Regions from separate parts of the Variovorax nivicola genome, predicted to be linked through region 1. Evidence: predicted binding sites of a transcription regulator. Region 1 holds the regulator's gene; the other holds the start of a gene.
The links. The regulator sigma-54, encoded in region 1, starts transcription at its own class of promoters, with help from an activator protein. The targets are predictions, from matches to a motif close to TGGCANGNAANCTGCTTT.
Positions count from the first base shown of each region.

Region 2: the regulator sigma-54 is predicted to act here: its motif matches at 3,933-3,950, upstream of ACSFBF_RS01730 (flavin monoamine oxidase family protein).

Region 1 covers NZ_JBPJZK010000010.1:172,289-180,165, forward strand. Annotated here, with positions in the region: gene ACSFBF_RS30390 (YceI family protein) at 1-627, shown strand, start outside; gene ACSFBF_RS30395 (hypothetical protein) at 637-1,005, shown strand; gene ACSFBF_RS30400 (LysE family translocator) at 1,052-1,696, shown strand; gene ACSFBF_RS30405 (phospholipase D family protein) at 1,707-3,314, opposite strand; gene rpoN (RNA polymerase factor sigma-54) at 3,325-4,926, opposite strand; gene lptB (LPS export ABC transporter ATP-binding protein) at 4,944-5,738, opposite strand; gene lptA (lipopolysaccharide transport periplasmic protein LptA) at 5,735-6,448, opposite strand; gene ACSFBF_RS30425 (thiol:disulfide interchange protein DsbA/DsbL) at 6,603-7,250, opposite strand; gene ACSFBF_RS30430 (SPOR domain-containing protein) at 7,393-7,877, opposite strand, start outside.
Region 2 covers NZ_JBPJZK010000001.1:368,335-376,211, forward strand. Annotated here, with positions in the region: gene ACSFBF_RS01700 (carbon-nitrogen hydrolase family protein) at 1-534, opposite strand, end outside; gene ACSFBF_RS01705 (AraC-like ligand-binding domain-containing protein) at 722-1,684, shown strand; gene ACSFBF_RS01710 (universal stress protein) at 1,691-2,116, opposite strand; gene ACSFBF_RS01715 (sulfite exporter TauE/SafE family protein) at 2,192-3,013, opposite strand; gene ACSFBF_RS01720 (cell division protein ZapA) at 3,319-3,651, opposite strand; gene ACSFBF_RS01725 (hypothetical protein) at 3,648-3,872, opposite strand; gene ACSFBF_RS01730 (flavin monoamine oxidase family protein) at 3,986-5,581, shown strand; gene ACSFBF_RS01735 (c-type cytochrome) at 5,607-6,029, shown strand; gene ACSFBF_RS01740 (RidA family protein) at 6,099-6,620, shown strand; gene ACSFBF_RS01745 (ClcB-like voltage-gated chloride channel protein) at 6,639-7,877, opposite strand, start outside.

The DNA of each region.
Region 1 (7,877 bases):
GCCACGGCCCTGTCGGCCGCCGCGTTCACCGGCGCCACGGCGCAACAGCAACCACAACAGCCCGAATACACCGCACCGGCCGTGGCTGCCAAGCCCGCAGGCGGGCCGGTGAAAAACGCCAACTACGTGGTCGACCCGACGCACACCTTCGTGATGTACGAAATGGGCCACTACGGCACCACCACCAACCGCGGGCGCTTCAGCACCAAGGACGGTTCGGTGCAGATCGACGGCACCGGCGCCAGCGGCAAGGTCGACATCACGATGGACATCAGCTCCATCAACACCGGCGTAGACCTGCTCAACCGCCACGTGCAGAGCAAGGATTTCTTCAACGTGGCCGAGTTTCCAACCGGCCGCTTCGTGGCCGACCGCATCGACTTCAGCGGCGGCAAGGTGGTCGACGTGCCTGGCACGCTCACGCTGATGGGCCAGACCAAGCCGGTGACGCTGAAGGCCGTGCGCTTCAACTGCTACCTGAGCCCGCTGATCAACCGCCAGGTGTGCGGCGGCGACTTCGAGACCACGGTGGAGCGCAGCGACTGGGGCATCACCTGGGGGCTGAACTTCGGCTTCGAGAACAAGGTGAAGCTGCTGGTGCAGGTCGAAGCGGTCAACGTGCAGTGACACGGGCTCATGTTCATCCGGTTCGTGGTTGGAGGCGACGAGGAAGATCACCGGCAGCTCAGCGGGCTCGTCACCGAGACCCGCATCCTGCGAGACAAGGGCGAACTCACGGCCGCGGAAGAAGAGCGGCTCGAAGCGATCTATGCGTGGTTCAACGCGAATCTGCCCTGCCCTCCGTTCTCGAGTGCCGGTTGGTCGAGGAACGCCGTAGCCTGGTTCAAGGATGGCGCCACCGAGTCGATCCAGCAGATGCGCAGCCTCGCGGCGCTTCTGATCCAACATGACACCGCTGTCCGGATGCTGCGCTCGCGCAATCCCGGCAAAGTGCTTTACGAGGACCGGTTCCAGATCGTCGTCGAGGAATGGAAGAACCTGTGATGCGGCGGACGGGCGATCTGCGCTCGGCGACAACCAAGGAAACTGAATGATGGACACCACCCTTTCCCTGCTCGGCATCGCCGGCGCCATGACTGTGGGCGCGATGAGCCCCGGCCCAAGTTTCGTGATGGTGGCTCGCACCGCCGTGAGCTCTCGCGCTGACGGACTGGCTGCCGCGTTGGGCATGGGTGCCGGCGGACTGGTCTTCGCGATCGCCGCGCTGGCCGGGCTGCAGGCGGCGTTCCTGGCCGTGCCGGCGCTGTACGTGGCCATCAAGGGCCTGGGGGGCGCCTACCTCGTCTACCTGGGCATCCGGATATGGAGCGGCGCGCGCCAGCCGCTTGCCGTGACGCAGGAGACGGGCGCCTCGCCGCGCCAGCAGGGCCGCAGCGGCCGCGCCTTCCTGCTGGGCCTGGCCACGCAGGTCAGCAACCCGAAGACGGCGGTGGTGTACGCCAGCATCTTCGCGGCCTTTTTGCCGCGCGAGGTGCCGCTGGTGCTGGCACTCGCGGTGCCGGCGGTCATCCTCTGCATCGAGACGGGCTGGTACGCCATCGTGGCGCTGGCGCTGTCCTCGGCGGCGCCGCGCTCGGCCTACCTGCGCTACAAGGTCTGGATCGACCGGGCCGCCGGCGGCGTGATGGGGCTGCTGGGCCTGCGGCTCATCTGGTCGGCCGTGCGCGGCAACTGAAGGGTCGAAGCTACAGCAGGCTCTCCGGCGTCAGCGGCGCCAGGATCTCGAGCATGGTCCGGTCCCAGAAGCCGGAGTCGGGCTCCTCGGTCAGCACGGTGAGCTTGCCGGCGTCGTCGCTGACCCATTCGATGCGCGACTCGCTGCTGCCCTCGGCAAAGCGCAGCCGGTAGGCGCCCTGCTGCTTGAGCACATCGATGAGCTTCAACGCCTGCTGCGCCATCTCGGGGCTGCGGATGAAGAGGCCGATTTCGGTGTTGTGCGTCTCCGAGCGCGGGTCGAAATTCATCGAGCCGACGAAAAGAATGCTCCGGTCGATCACCGCCGACTTGGCATGCAGCCTGCCCACCGAGGTGCCGAACAGGCCGAGCCGCACGCTGCGCCGGGTACGCGTGGAGCTCAGCTCATAGAGGTCGGCGCCGAGCTTGAGCATGTCGGGCCGGTAGCGGCGGTAGGCCGTGTGCACCAGCGGCTCGTCGGTGGCGGCCAGCGAATTGGTGACCACGCTGATCTTCACGTTGCGGCCGCGGATCTCGCGCATCACCTCCAGCCCCGAGGCGCCCGGAATCAAGTATGGCGAGACGATGGTCACCTCGGAGCGCGCGCGGCGCATCTGCTCGACCACGTTGTAGCGCACGCTGTCAACGTCGAGCAACGGCACGCCGCCGTAGGAGGCGGTCTTGCCGATCACGCGCTCGGGCGAATCGGCGTAGGCCTCTGCGGTGGCCCAGATCAGGCCGAGCTTACCGGCGTTCAGGTCTTCCGCCATCGGGCTGTAGCCGAGCAGGTCGTTGGGCGCGGGCGGCGGCGGCGGTGGCGTGGTGTCAGGGCCGGTGGCGACGTCGAAGCGCTTCTGCAGCTCCTCGCGCGACAGGTCGCTGCTCACCACCGACTGGATCGGCCGCACGTAGATGCTGTTCCAGTACTGGTCGAACAGGCTGCCCAGCCGCGGGACCAGCGCACCGGTGACGAAGGTGTCGAGGTCGAGAAAGTTCTCGCCCGCGGTACGCCTGAAATACTGGTTGCCGATGTTGCGCCCACCCGCCACCGCCATCGCGCCGTCGGCGATGAACAGCTTGTTGTGCATGCGGCGGTTGACGCGGCTGAAGTCGAAGAGCGAGGCGCTGAAGCGCTTCAGCAGGCTGCCGCGCCCGGCCGGGAACGGGTTGAACAGGCGCAGCTCCACGTTGGGCGTGGCGGCGAGGCCGAGCAGCAGCTCGTCTTCGCCGGCGGTGTAGAGGTCGTCCATCAGCAGCCGCACGCGCACGCCGCGCTGGGCGGCGTCGCGCAGGGTGCGCAGCAGGTAGCGGCCGGTCTCGTCGTTCTCGATCTGGTAGTACTGCACGTCGAGCGTGCGCTGCGCGCGGCGGGCCAGCTGGATGCGGGTGTCGAAGGCGAAGTCGCCGCCGGGCATGAGGCGGAAGCCGCTCAGGTCGGGGTCGGGCTGCGAGGCCAGCGCGATCTTGCCGAGGGCGGTGTCGGCCGAGACGGCCATGGCCTTGGTGGGCGGTCGCGGCGCCTCGTCGGGCAATGTGGCGCAGCCGGCGAACAGCAAGACCGCCGCCATGACGAAAACCCAGTGCCCACAACGCGAAAGCGACAGCAGGCGACGGGTCATCGGTGGCTTTCTACAGGGCCTTGCGAAGGTTGGCGGGCGCGATGCGCAGCGCCTCGCGGTACTTGGCCACGGTGCGGCGCGCGCACTCGATGCCCTGCTCCTTCAGCATCTCGGAGATCTGGCTGTCCGACAGCGGCTTCTTGATGCTCTCCGAGCTGACGAACTGCTTGATCAGCGCGCGCACCGCGGTGCTCGACGCATTGCCGCCGGTCTCGGTACCCAGTGCCGAGCCGAAGAAGTACTTGAGCTCGACCGTGCCGAAGGGCGTGGCCATGTACTTGGCGGTGGTCACGCGCGAGATGGTCGATTCGTGCAGGCCCAGTTCGTCGGCAATCTCGCGCAGCACCAGCGGCCGCATCGCGAGTTCGCCGTGCACGAAGTAGCTCTTCTGCCGCTCGACGATGGCGTTGCTCACGCGCAGGATGGTGTCGAAGCGCTGCTGGATGTTCTTGATGAACCAGCGCGCCTCCTGCAGCCGCTGCGACAGCGCCTGACTGCCTTCGCCCTTGTGCGACTTGAGCGCGCCGGCGTAGATGTCGTGCACGCGCAGGCGTGGCATGACCTCGGGGTTCAGCATGACGCGGAACTTCACGTTGGTGCCGCGGCCCGTCTTGGTGACGATCACGTCGGGAATGACGATGTTGCGCTCGACGTCCACGAAGCGCCGGCCCGGCTTGGGCTCGAGCCGCGCAATGATCTGCAGCGCCGAGCGCACCAGTTCCTCATTGCTGCGGGTGAGCGTGGCCAGGCGCTTGAAGTCGCGGCGCGCAAGCAGCTCCATTGGCTGCTTGCAGATGGCAATGGCGATCTTGCGGACCAGCTCCTCTTGCTCGGTCTCGTCCTCGCGGGCCAGGGCGCGCAGCTGGATGCCCAGGCATTCGCCTAGGTCGCGCGCGCCGACGCCGGCGGGCTCCAGGCTCTGCAGCAGGCCGAGCGCCACCTGAAAGTGGTGCACGAGGTCGTCGAACTGGTCGTTGTCGTCGCCGGCCAGGCCCGAGGCCAGCGCGGGCAGCGAGTCTTCGAGGTAGCCGTCGTCGTTGAGCGATTCGATGAGAAAGCGCAGCGCGGCGCTGTCGTTTTCGTTCAGGCGCAGGCTCAGCGCCTGGCGGTGCAGGAAGGACTGCAGCGATTCCTGGCTGCGCGCGAGTTCGGTGGCGTCGGCGCGTTCGTCGTCGCCCAGGTTGTTCTGGCGCGCAGGCGCGTCGCTGCCCCATTCGCTGTCGTCGGGCGCCATGTCGACGGTGCCGTCGCCTTCCCAGTCGGGCTCGCGCTCGGCGATTTCGGCGGCGGGGCCGTCGGTGTCGGCCGTGGTGGTGGTGCTGGTTTCGGTGGAAGCAGTGGACGCGCTGGCGGCGGGCGAAGCGAAGTCGCTCTCGCCGTCGCCGCTATCACCGCCGTCATCGCGCGGTACCGGGGCATCGGCCGTGTCGAGCCCGAACTCCTCGCGCGCCGCTTCTTCCGCGGTGCGCTCGAGGAACGGGTTCTCGTCGAGCATCTGCTCCACCTCCTGGCTCAGTTCGAGCGTGGAGAGTTGGAGCAGCCTGATCGACTGCTGCAGCTGCGGCGTCAGCGCCAGATGCTGCGAGACGCGAAGGGATAGCCCTTGCTTCATGGGAACCGCTCCCGCCCTTACATGCGGAAGTGTTCGCCCAAGTACACCCTGCGTACTTCGGCGTTGTCGACGATCTCCGAGGGTGTGCCTTGTGCCAGCACATGCCCGTCGCTGATGATGAACGCGTGATCGCAGATGCCCAGCGTTTCACGCACGTTGTGGTCAGTGATGAGCACGCCGATGCCGCGCTCCTTCAGGAAACTGATGATCCGCTGGATTTCGATCACCGCGATCGGGTCGATGCCGGCGAAGGGCTCGTCCAGCAGGATGAAGCGTGGCTGCGTAGCCAGCGCGCGCGCAATTTCGACGCGGCGGCGCTCGCCGCCCGACAGCGCAAGCGCCGGCGAATCGCGCAGGTGGTCGACGCGCAGGTCGGCCAGCAGCTCGGCCAGGCGCTCGTCCATGTGCTGCTTCGACAACGGCGCCATCTTGCCGTTCGCGTCGGGCTCCATCTGGAGCTCGAGCACGGCGCGCACGTTTTCCTCGACCGTGAGCTTGCGGAAGATCGAGGCTTCCTGCGGCAGGTAGCTCAGGCCCATGCGGGCGCGGCGGTGGATCGGCATGTGGGCGATGGGCTCGCCGTCGATGGTGATGTCGCCCGCGTCGGCGCGCACCAGCCCCACGATCATGTAGAACGAGGTGGTCTTGCCCGCGCCGTTCGGCCCGAGCAACCCGACGACTTCGCCCTTTTGCACGTCGAGCGAGACGTCTTTCACGACCGTGCGGCTGCCGTAGCTCTTCTTCAGGCCGCGCGCGACCAGGCGGCTGCCCGGTGCGCCGTTGGCGTCCTGCGTTCCAGCGGTTTCGATCACTTGCGGGTTTCTCCCTGGTCACTGAGCGTGGTGCTCTGGCGCAGGCCCTTGCCTGGTGCCGGCGTGGGCGCTGGCGGCGGCGCCTTCGCGCCGGCCGGAGCCGAAGCACCGGCCGCCGGTGCGGTGGCGGCCTTGGGGGTCAGGATGGTCTTGACGCGCCCGCCCGGGGTGGACGCGTTGACGGCGGTGTTCGGCGGCACGGTGGAACCGTTGACCGTGTAGGTGTCGTTGCTCTGGTCGTAGACGATCAACGCGCCCTGGCTCTCGTCGTTCGGCGTGGCGCCGAGCAGGCGGCGCATGGTGGCGTTGCGGATGAACTTGACGTTGTCGGCGCGGCTGTCGTACTCGATGACTTCCGACTCGCCCTCGATCCACTCGTCGGGCGCATTGCGCTTCTGCTTGTAGTAGGCCCGCTTGCCCGGTGCCGCCGTGACCACGCCGTACTGGTAGCCCTCGGGGTCCTGGCGTACGTCCATGCGCGCGCCGCGGATGATGATCGTGCCCTTCGTAACGAGCACGTTACCGGTGAACACGCTGGTCTGCTTCAGGTCGTCGTAGCGCATCGAGTCCGACTCGATGTTCATCGGCTTGGTGCGGTCGGCGGTCTCGGCCAGGGCGCCCGAGGCAAGGCCGGCCAGCAACAGCGCGCCGGCGGCCAAGCGGCCGATGCGACGGAGGAAGGGAGTGGTGGGGTGAGAGTGCAATGTCATAGAGGCACGAAACTTGCTCGGCATTGTATGCGGCTGATTGCGTCAGCCCCGCACGCACAGATGAAAAAGCCCGCCGATGCGGGCTTGACTTTCTTCCTGGATTCCTTCCGGGAACACCGCGGAACCGGCTCCGCCGGGCCGCGATCTTGGGGGGTCAGCCCTTCTTCGCTTCGCCGATCAGATAGTTCACGACCTGAAGCACTTTGGTCATGTTGCCGGCGGTTTCGCCGTCCACATACCAGCGGCCGGCCACGGCCATTGCCGGCACGCCAGCCACCTTGTAGGCGTCGGTCATTTGCGAGGCGCGCTTGGCCTTGCTGGCCACGCCGAAGGAAGTGAAGGTTTCCTTGAACTTGGCGCCGTCCAGGCCGTTGGCGGTGGCCCAGGCAATGATGTTGGCGTCGCCGTTCACGTTCTGGCGCTGCGCGTGGATCGCGTTGAACACCTTCGGCTGATATTCGTCGACCTTGCCCATGGCTTCGAGCGCGTAGTACAGGCGCTGCTTGGCTTCGACGTCGTTGCCCACGAAAGGCACCGGGATGCGGCGGAAAGCAACTTCCTTGGGCACCGTCTTGATCCAGGCTTCCAGCGCCGGCTCGAAGTCGTTGCAATGTGGGCAGTTGTACGAGAAGAACTCGACCACCTCGATCTTGCCGGCGGGCGCGTCGACCGGCACGCGCTTGTCGAGCACCAGGTACTCGGTGCCGGCCTTGGGTGCACGCGCCTGGGCGTGGGCCGGGTTGGCGGCCAGGGACAGCAGCCCGAGCGAAGTGGCGGCCAGCGAAAAGTCACGACGTTTCATTGAAAGAGCTCTCCAGTTGTTACGGCAGACTGAGCCGGCGCGCGGCGGGGAGTTCCCCCGTGTCCGGCGCGCCCGAGGCAGTGGATGGTGGCGGCAAACACCGCGCGGCGAAGCTTAGGGGCTATTTGTGTCGGCTGCCGGGTCAGCGCTGCACACGAACCAGGGCCGAATCCATGCCGCCGCCGTCGAGCCGCTCCTTGAGGCGGTCGGCGTCGTCCTTCTTGTTGAAGGGGCCGGCGCGCACGCGGTAGACGGTGCGGCCCGCCTGCTCGCGCTCGGTGACCTTGGCCTCGACGCCCATCAGCGACAGCTTGGCGCGCTGCGCCTCGGCGTCGTCGGTGGTGCGGAAGGCGCCGGCCTGCACGAAGTACATGAACGGATCGGGGCCCGAACTGCTGCTGCCGGCGTTGCTGTTGCTGCTCGGTGCGGCCGACGCGGTGGTCGTGCTGCCGGAGCTGGCACCGCCGCCCGAGCGCGCCCGGGCCAGGTCGCCCAGCGGATCGTTCGACGGCGGCAGGGCGTTGGCTTCGGCCGGCACCGGCGCCGTGCGAGGCGGCTTGGGCGCCACCACCACGGGCACCGGCGGTGCGGTCGTGGGTGGTGCGGTGACCGGGGCCACGGCGGTAG
Region 2 (7,877 bases), on a different contig from region 1:
ATACATCGCGTACTTGCTCAACGGCTGCAAGTGCTCCCAGCACGAGAGCGAGCCGATGTTGCCCAGCGCCGTCTCGACCACGGCAAGGTCCGAGCCGTCGCCTTCGCCGAAAACCGTGCGCTCGACGTGCGTGGGCTTGAGCTTGCGGCGCGTCTGCACGGTGTTGCCCTGGTCGTCGATGAGCGCCTGCGCAATGTAGAGGCTGCCCGCCGCCTTCTCGCTGTAGCCCAGCGACACCCAGATCTTGAGCTTGCGCGCCGCCTCCCTGATTCGATCGAACTCGGCCGAGCCGACGATCAGCGAGTTGTCGTGGTAGCGCTGCACGAACTGCATGCCCCAGGCCGGCGAATCGAGCCATATCCACCACGGGTAGCCGGGCACCCAGGTTTCGGGAAAGGCGACGAGCTGCACGCCCTGTTTCGCGGCCTGCGCCATCAGGTCGATGGTCTTGTCGATGGTGCCGTCGAGGTCGAGGAACACGGGGGCGGCCTGTACGGCGGCAACGCGGAGCTTGGGGTGGACGGTGGTCGGCATGGTGGTTCTCCAGATGCAATGAAAGTAACGAAGCGTCTGCCGCACGCACGACGCACCGGGTTTGCGCTGTGGCATGCGGGTTGCTTGAAGCGTAAATTCGCGCCGCCGGAACGCCTTGACCCGGATTGGCGGCGTTCTTGTTCCAGCGTTGCATGCCTTTGCTGTTGAGGCTTTCCGAGGAACCCCGATGACCCAGTTGCTCAGCACCGACGCCGTCCCGCGGGACCAGCGGCTTGCCTACTGGACCGACATGATCTGCAACGTCTACGTGCAGCTCGGCTGTGATCCGGTGCGCGAAGGCGATACCTGCGATTTCGAAGGCAGCATCCGCCAGCACACGCTGCCCGGCCTCGACGTGTCGGTCGTCACCTCGGGCCCGCAGAAGGTGATGCGCACGCCGGGGCACATCTCGCACTCCAGCGACGACTACTTTCTCGTGAGCATCCAGGCGCGCGGCCGTGGCGTGGTGCGGCAGGACGGCCGCGACGCGGTGCTCGCGGCCGGCGACTTCGCGCTGTACGACAGCACGCGGCCCTATCAGCTGCTGTTCGACGAATCCTTCGAGCAGATCGTGCTCAAGCTGCCTGGCGAACGCCTGCGCAGCGAGCTGCGCGACACCGAGGCGCTGACGGCCACCACGGTGTCGGGGCGCGCGGGTGCGGGGCACCTGTTGCTGGGCATGATCCACACGCTGCGCGAAGACATCGACACGCTGCAGCCCGCATCGGCGCTCGCAGTGGCCAATGGTGTGCAGAACATCCTGGTGGCGGGGCTGCAGACGCTGCCCGCGGCGAGCGCGCCGTCGCTCAGCAATCTCACGGCGTATCACCTGGCGCGCGTGAAGCGGCTCATCGACGAACAGCTGGCCGATCCGTCGCTGTCGGTGGGCACGTTGGCGGCCGGGCTGGGCGTGTCGGTGAGCCACATCCACCGCGTGTTCAGGAGCGAGCCGCTGACGCCGTCGCAATACATCTGGGAGCGCAGGCTGGAGGCGTGCAGCCGCGACCTGCTGGAGCCTCGCCTCGCGGGCCGGCCGGTAGCCGAGATCGCCTATGGCCGCGGCTTCAACGACGCGGCGCATTTCAGCCGCGCGTTCCGCGAGCGCTTCGGCTGCTCGCCGCGCGAATGGCGGCAGCAGCGAGCGCAGTAGCTGCTGCTACTGGACCAGCATCACCGTGGTGTTCGTCTCGGCGACGACCTTGGTCGCGACCGAGCCCATCAGCGCGCGGCCGAAGATGCCGTGGCCATGAGTGCCGAGCACGATCAGCCCCGCTTGCGCCGCCGCGGCCGACTTGAGGATTTCCTCGGCCACATGGCCGTGGCGCGAGTCGATCGTGTAGTTGCTCACGCCGCTCTCGGCGAACAGCGCTTTCACCGGATCGAGCACCTTGGCGTTTTCCTCGGCGTAGTAGTCCGTCACCAATTCTTTGCTCAGGTGGCGCGCAACGTGGCCCGAGATGCCGGTGCATACGTGCACCACCACCAGCTGATGCCCGTCCACGAACATGGCGCGATTGGCAAGCAGGTAGTCGAGCGCCTTGCGGGTGTAGGCGCTGCCATCGACGGCGATGAGGATTTTCATGAGACCGTTATACGGCGCGGCCCCGCGCACCGCAACGGGGCGTACCTCATGACTGAAGGGCCTTGCCCAGCCGGATCAGCCGTGCAGGCCCTTCCAGAGCATGTAGGCCGCAAGCAGGTACAGGATGCTCGCGAACACGCGCTTGAGCTTCTTCACCGGCAGGCTGTGCGCCGCCTTCGCGCCCAGCGGTGCGGTGAACACGCTGCACAGCGCGATCACCGCCAGCGCGGGAAGCCAGATGTAGCCGAAGGAGCCGGCCGGCAGACCCTGCACCGACTGGCCACTGACCGCATAGCCGAGCACGTTCGCCACAGCGATAGGAAAGCCCAGCGCCGCGCTGGTGGCCACCGCGTTGTGAATGGACACGTTGCACCACGTCATGAACGGCACGCTGATGAAACCGCCGCCCGCACCCACCAGGCCCGAGATGAAGCCGATCACGCCGCCCGCTGCAAGCTGGCCGCCCGTGCCCGGCATCTGCCGCGTGGGCGCGGGCTTCTTGTCGAGGAACATCTGCGTGGCCGAGAAGCCCACGAACAGCGCAAAGAAGATGGCCAGCGCTGTGCCCTTGAGCAGCGAGAACACGCCCAGACTGCCCGCGAGGCTGCCGATGACGATGCCGGGCGCTAGCCTGCGCACGATGTCCCAGCGCACAGCGCCGCGCCGGTGGTGCGCGCGCACGCTCGATACCGAAGTGAAGATGATCGTTGCCATCGAGGTGGCGATGGCCATCTTCACCGCGAGGTCGGCCGGCACGCCGCGATGGCCCATGATGATCGTGATGAACGGCACCATCAGCATGCCGCCGCCGATGCCCAGCAGGCCCGCGAGGAAACCGGTGCCGAGGCCGAGAGCGGCGAGTTCGGCGATCAGGAGGGGGTCGAGCAGGGCAGCGATATTCACGGGAAAGTCACGCAAGGGAAGTGAGGGGCTGGAAAAAGCAACGGCCCCGAGCAGTGGATGCAGGGGGCCGTGGCAGGAAAAGGTGTCTGCAGGTGATGTGCCGGACCCGCATCCTGAACCAGGGTTCAGGTGGGCGAGGGCAGCAGGACTTCGGGTTCATCTGACGCGAGATGATCACGCCCGTCGAGCGATGTACCAAGCCCGGCTCCGGAGAGCATTGGAACAAGGAAATATTAAGCCCGACACAGTCTGCAGACAGGCCGGATTTTACGCTCCGTCCGTCTTCGTGCGAGCCTTATTCAGAGTAAATGTCCATCGCCAGCCAGGGCCTGATCGAGTTTCTGGATGAGCTGCGTGGCCTTCGCGTCGGTTTCGACACTGTCTGCAGCCGAAGTGGCAACTGGTGCCGCGGGCGCTGCGGCAACAGCGGCCTGCTGCGCGGCGAGGTCGAACGCCAGGTTCAGCGAAGCCAGCACCGCAATGCGGTCACGGGCCTTGACTTTTCCGGCATCGCGGATCTTGCACATGGCCGCGTCCACGCGTTCGACGGCTTCGCGCAACTGCGCCTCGCCGCCATCGGGACAGCCGAGCAGATAGCTCTGGCCCATGATCTGTACTTCAATCTGCTTCATGCGGGGGAATCTTCGGAGGGTGGTTCAGCCGGCAACCGTTCGAGCAGGGCGTCCAGGCGCGTGCGTGCCGCAACGAGTCGCGACTTCAGGGCGTCGCGTTCGCGCGTGAGCGCATCGACCTGCTCCTGCAGCAGCGCATTGGTGCGTTGCACCTCTTCGTGACGCACAAGCAGTCGTTCAACACGCTCGGCGATCTGATCGATAGGGCTGGAAGCGGGCATGGTTGGCGATTGTAGTTTCCCGGGGAAGCGGCCCTGCCGGGACGGTGTCAGGGCGGGGCGTGGCATGGATTCTGCTGCCTTCCAGTTGCCTTTCAAACTCCAACAGCAAGCCAATGACCACGAAGAACAACACTTTATTCAGTTGGCGCGACCTGCTTACGCTCATCGGCAAGACCGCCGGTGGCGGCGCGATGTACCAGGCGATGACCTCGCTGGGCTTTGCCGCCGAATCCAACTACAGCGGACCACCGAAGCTCGATGGCGCAAAGAAGGGTGCGTCGGTGCTGATTCTTGGTGCAGGCCTGGCCGGCATGGCCGCCGCGCTCGAACTGCGCAACGCGGGCTACTCGGTCAAGGTTCTCGAGTTCAGCAATCGCGCGGGCGGCCGGTGCTGGACGCTGCGCGGCGGCGACACCTTCACCGAGCTGGGTGGCGCCGTGCAGCAGTGTGGCTTCGCCAAGGGCGAGTACTTCAATCCGGGGCCGTGGCGCATTCCCTATCACCACCATGCAGTGCTGGGCTACTGCAAGCGGCTGGGCGTGGCGCTGGAGCCTTTCGTTCAGGTCAACTACAACGCGCTCGTGCATTCGAGCAAGGCCTACGGTGGCAAGCCTCAGCGCTACCGGCACGTGCAGGCCGACTACCAGGGCTATGTCGCCGAGCTGCTCGGCAAGGCCACGACGCAAGGCAACCTCGATGCGGCACTGACGAAAGAAGACAAGGAGAAACTGCTCGAAGGCCTGCGCCGCTGGGGCGCGCTCGACACGCAGTTCCGCTATCTCGAAGGCACCATCAGCAGCGACCGCCGCGGCTATGAGGTCGATGCGGGCGGCGGCCTCATGCCACTGGCCAAGCCATCGAAGCCGCTGGACATGAGCGAGCTGCTGCAATCAAACCTTTGGCGTTACATCGCCAGCGGGCAAGACTACGAATTCCAGAGCGCGATCTTCCAGCCCGTGGGCGGCATGGACATGATCGCCAAGGCATTCCAGAAAGAAGTCGGCAGCCTGATCCGCTACGGCGCCAAGGTCACGAAGATCGAGCAGAACGACCGTGGCGTGACGGTCACCTACACCGATGCATCAAAGGGCGGTGCGGTCACGCAGGCCAAGGCCGACTGGTGCCTGTGCACCATTCCGCTGTCGGTGCTGAGCCAGATCGACATCCAGGTGGGCTCGGCAATGCAGGAGGCCATCAACGCCGTGCCTTATGGCGCATCGGTGAAGGTGGGCCTGCAGTTCAAGCGCCGCTTCTGGGAAGAAGACGAACATATCTACGGCGGAATCAGCTACACCGACCTGCCGATCTCGCGCATCTCGTACCCCTCGACGCGCTATGGCGCCAAGGGCAAGTCGGTGGTGCTGGGCGCCTACGTGTTCGACGGCCCGAACTCCTACGAATTCACCGCCATGGCGCCCGAGGAGCGCGTGCGCCGCGCGGTCGAGTTCGGCACGCAGTTGCATCCGCAGTACGCAAGCGAATTCGACAACGGCATTTCCGTGGGCTGGCACCGCGTGCCCGGCACGCACGGCTGCTATGGCATATGGACCGACGAGACGCGCCAGAAGCACTACAAGAACCTGTGCCAGGTCGATGGCCGCATCGCGCTGGCCGGCGAGCACGCTTCCTACATTCCGGCCTGGCAGGAGGGCGCACTGCTCTCGTCGCTCGACGCCATCCAGCGGCTGCATGCCCGCGCCGTCGCGTGAAAGCCGAGTGAAGGACACACCCACCATGAACGACAACATCACGACCTTCAAGCGCGCGCTGCTCGGCCTTTCGCTGGGCGCGCTGGCATTGGTAGCCGGCCAGGCCGCTTTCGCGCAGTCGCCGGAGCCTGTCTTTTCAGTAGGCCCCCGATTCCAGGAAAGCTCGGGCGAGGCGATCTACCGCGCGACCTGCCAGGGCTGCCACATGGCGCAAGGACAAGGGGCAAAGGGTGCGGGCGCCTATCCGGCGCTCGCCTCGAACCCGCGGCTCGCGAGCCCGGAATACCCGCTCTACGTGGTGATCAATGGGCAGAAAGGCATGCCTGCCTTTGGCAAGATGCTGAGCGACGAGCAGATCGCTTCCGTGGTCGGCTACGCGCGCACCCATTTCGGCAACCAGTACCCTGACGCCATTGCGGCGGAGAGCGTCAAGAAGCTGCGGCCTTGATCGCTCTCTTCTTTCGATACCTGGCAGACCCTTCCTTCATCCATCCATCCCAGCAGAGAGACAACACGCATGACCATGACCTCCATCACGAAGAAGCTGGCGCTCGTCGCCGCACTGTTCGCAGCCGGCACCGGCGCCGCCCACGCGGCCGATGAAATCATTCGCCACCGCATTCCGAATTCCACCTTCCCGATCGCGGCGGCGGTGGAGGTGCCGTCTTCGTTCACCAACGTCTACCTCTCGGGCCAGGTGCCGCCGCTGCAGGACGCGACTGCGCCCAAGAACAGCGCGGCAGCCTATGGCGGCGACACCAAGGGCCAGACCGTCGGTGTGCTCAAGGCCATCGAGAAGAGCCTCACAGGCCTGGGCCTGACGATGGGCGACGTGGTGAAGATGCAGGTGTTTCTTGTCGGCGATCCGGCCAAGGACAACAAGATGGACTTCGCCGGTTTCATGGAGGGCTACACCCAGTTCTACGGCACCGCCGCGCAGCCCCGGCTGCCGGTGCGTTCGACGATGCAGGTGACGGCGCTCGCCAACCCGGCCTACCTGGTCGAGATCGAGGTGATGGCGGTGCGCCCCGCCAAGTAAGCAGGGCAGCGCTGCGCGCTACTCGCTCAGCCGCACGTAGGTGGCGAGCAGCGCGCTCTTGGCGGCCACGCCCAGCAGCACCGGGTTGTCGGTGCTCTCGATCACCGGCAGCCGCTCGCCGAGGTGATCGAGAAAACGCTGCAGCGCCTCGCCCAGCCCGGTGTCGGCGGTGATCGGCTGGATGGCCTGCGAGAGCAGGGCGCCCGCGGTCGTTTCTGCAGGTGCCGTGCCGAGCGACGAAAGCGGCACCACGCCGAGGTAGCGATTGCCCGCGTCCACCACGTACAGGTACTTCACCGGGTGCTGCAGGAAGAGCCTGCTCATCGCCTCGCGGTCTGCCTCCGGGCCCACCACCGTTTCGGCAGGCTGCACCAGGTCGCGCATGTGCAGCCCGCGCAGGCGCATCTGCGTGTCGCGCTGTTCGTTGCGGTGCAGGGTGATCTCGTACATCGAGCCGGCGTTGGCCGAGCGCGCAACGAAATACGCGATGACGCTCGCCGCCATCAGCGGCAGCATGACTTCGTAGCTCAGCGTCATCTCGAAGATCATCAGGATCGCCATCAGCGGCGCCTGCGTCGCGCCCGCCAGGAACGCACCCATGCCGACGATGGCATAGGCGAACGGCGCCGAGGTGGCCGCCGGCCACAGCGCCTGCACGCCAAGGCCGAACAGCGCACCAACCATGCAGCCGAAGAACAGCGCCGGCGTGAACACGCCGCCTACCGCGCCAGAGCCGGCCGTGGCCATCGTGGCGACCGCCTTGGCGACCAGCACCATCGCGATCAGCGTCCACGGCCAAGGCGTGTGCAGCACTGAATTGACCACGCTGTAGCCGTTGCCCCAGACCTCGGGCATGGGCACCGACACCGCACCCATCACGAGCCCGCCCAATGCCAGCCGCCACGGCAGCGCCACCGGCAACCGCGAGAACAGCGCACGGCTGCCCTGCAGCGCGCGCAGGAAGCCGACCGCAGCAAAGCCCAGCAGCACGCCGAGCACGCAGAACAGCACGACCTCGGTGCCATGTATCTCCGGGAATGCCGGCATCCTGTACGGCGGCTGGTAGCCGGGCAGGGCCCGCATGGCCACATTGGCAACCACCGAGGCGATGATGATCGGCCCCACGCTTTCCATCGCGATCGAGCCCAGCACGATCTCGGCGACGAAGAAGGCGCCGGCAATGGGCGCGTTGTATGCGGCGGTCAGGCCGGCCGCCGCGCCGCAGGCCACCAGCAGCCGCAGCCGCTCGACCGGAAA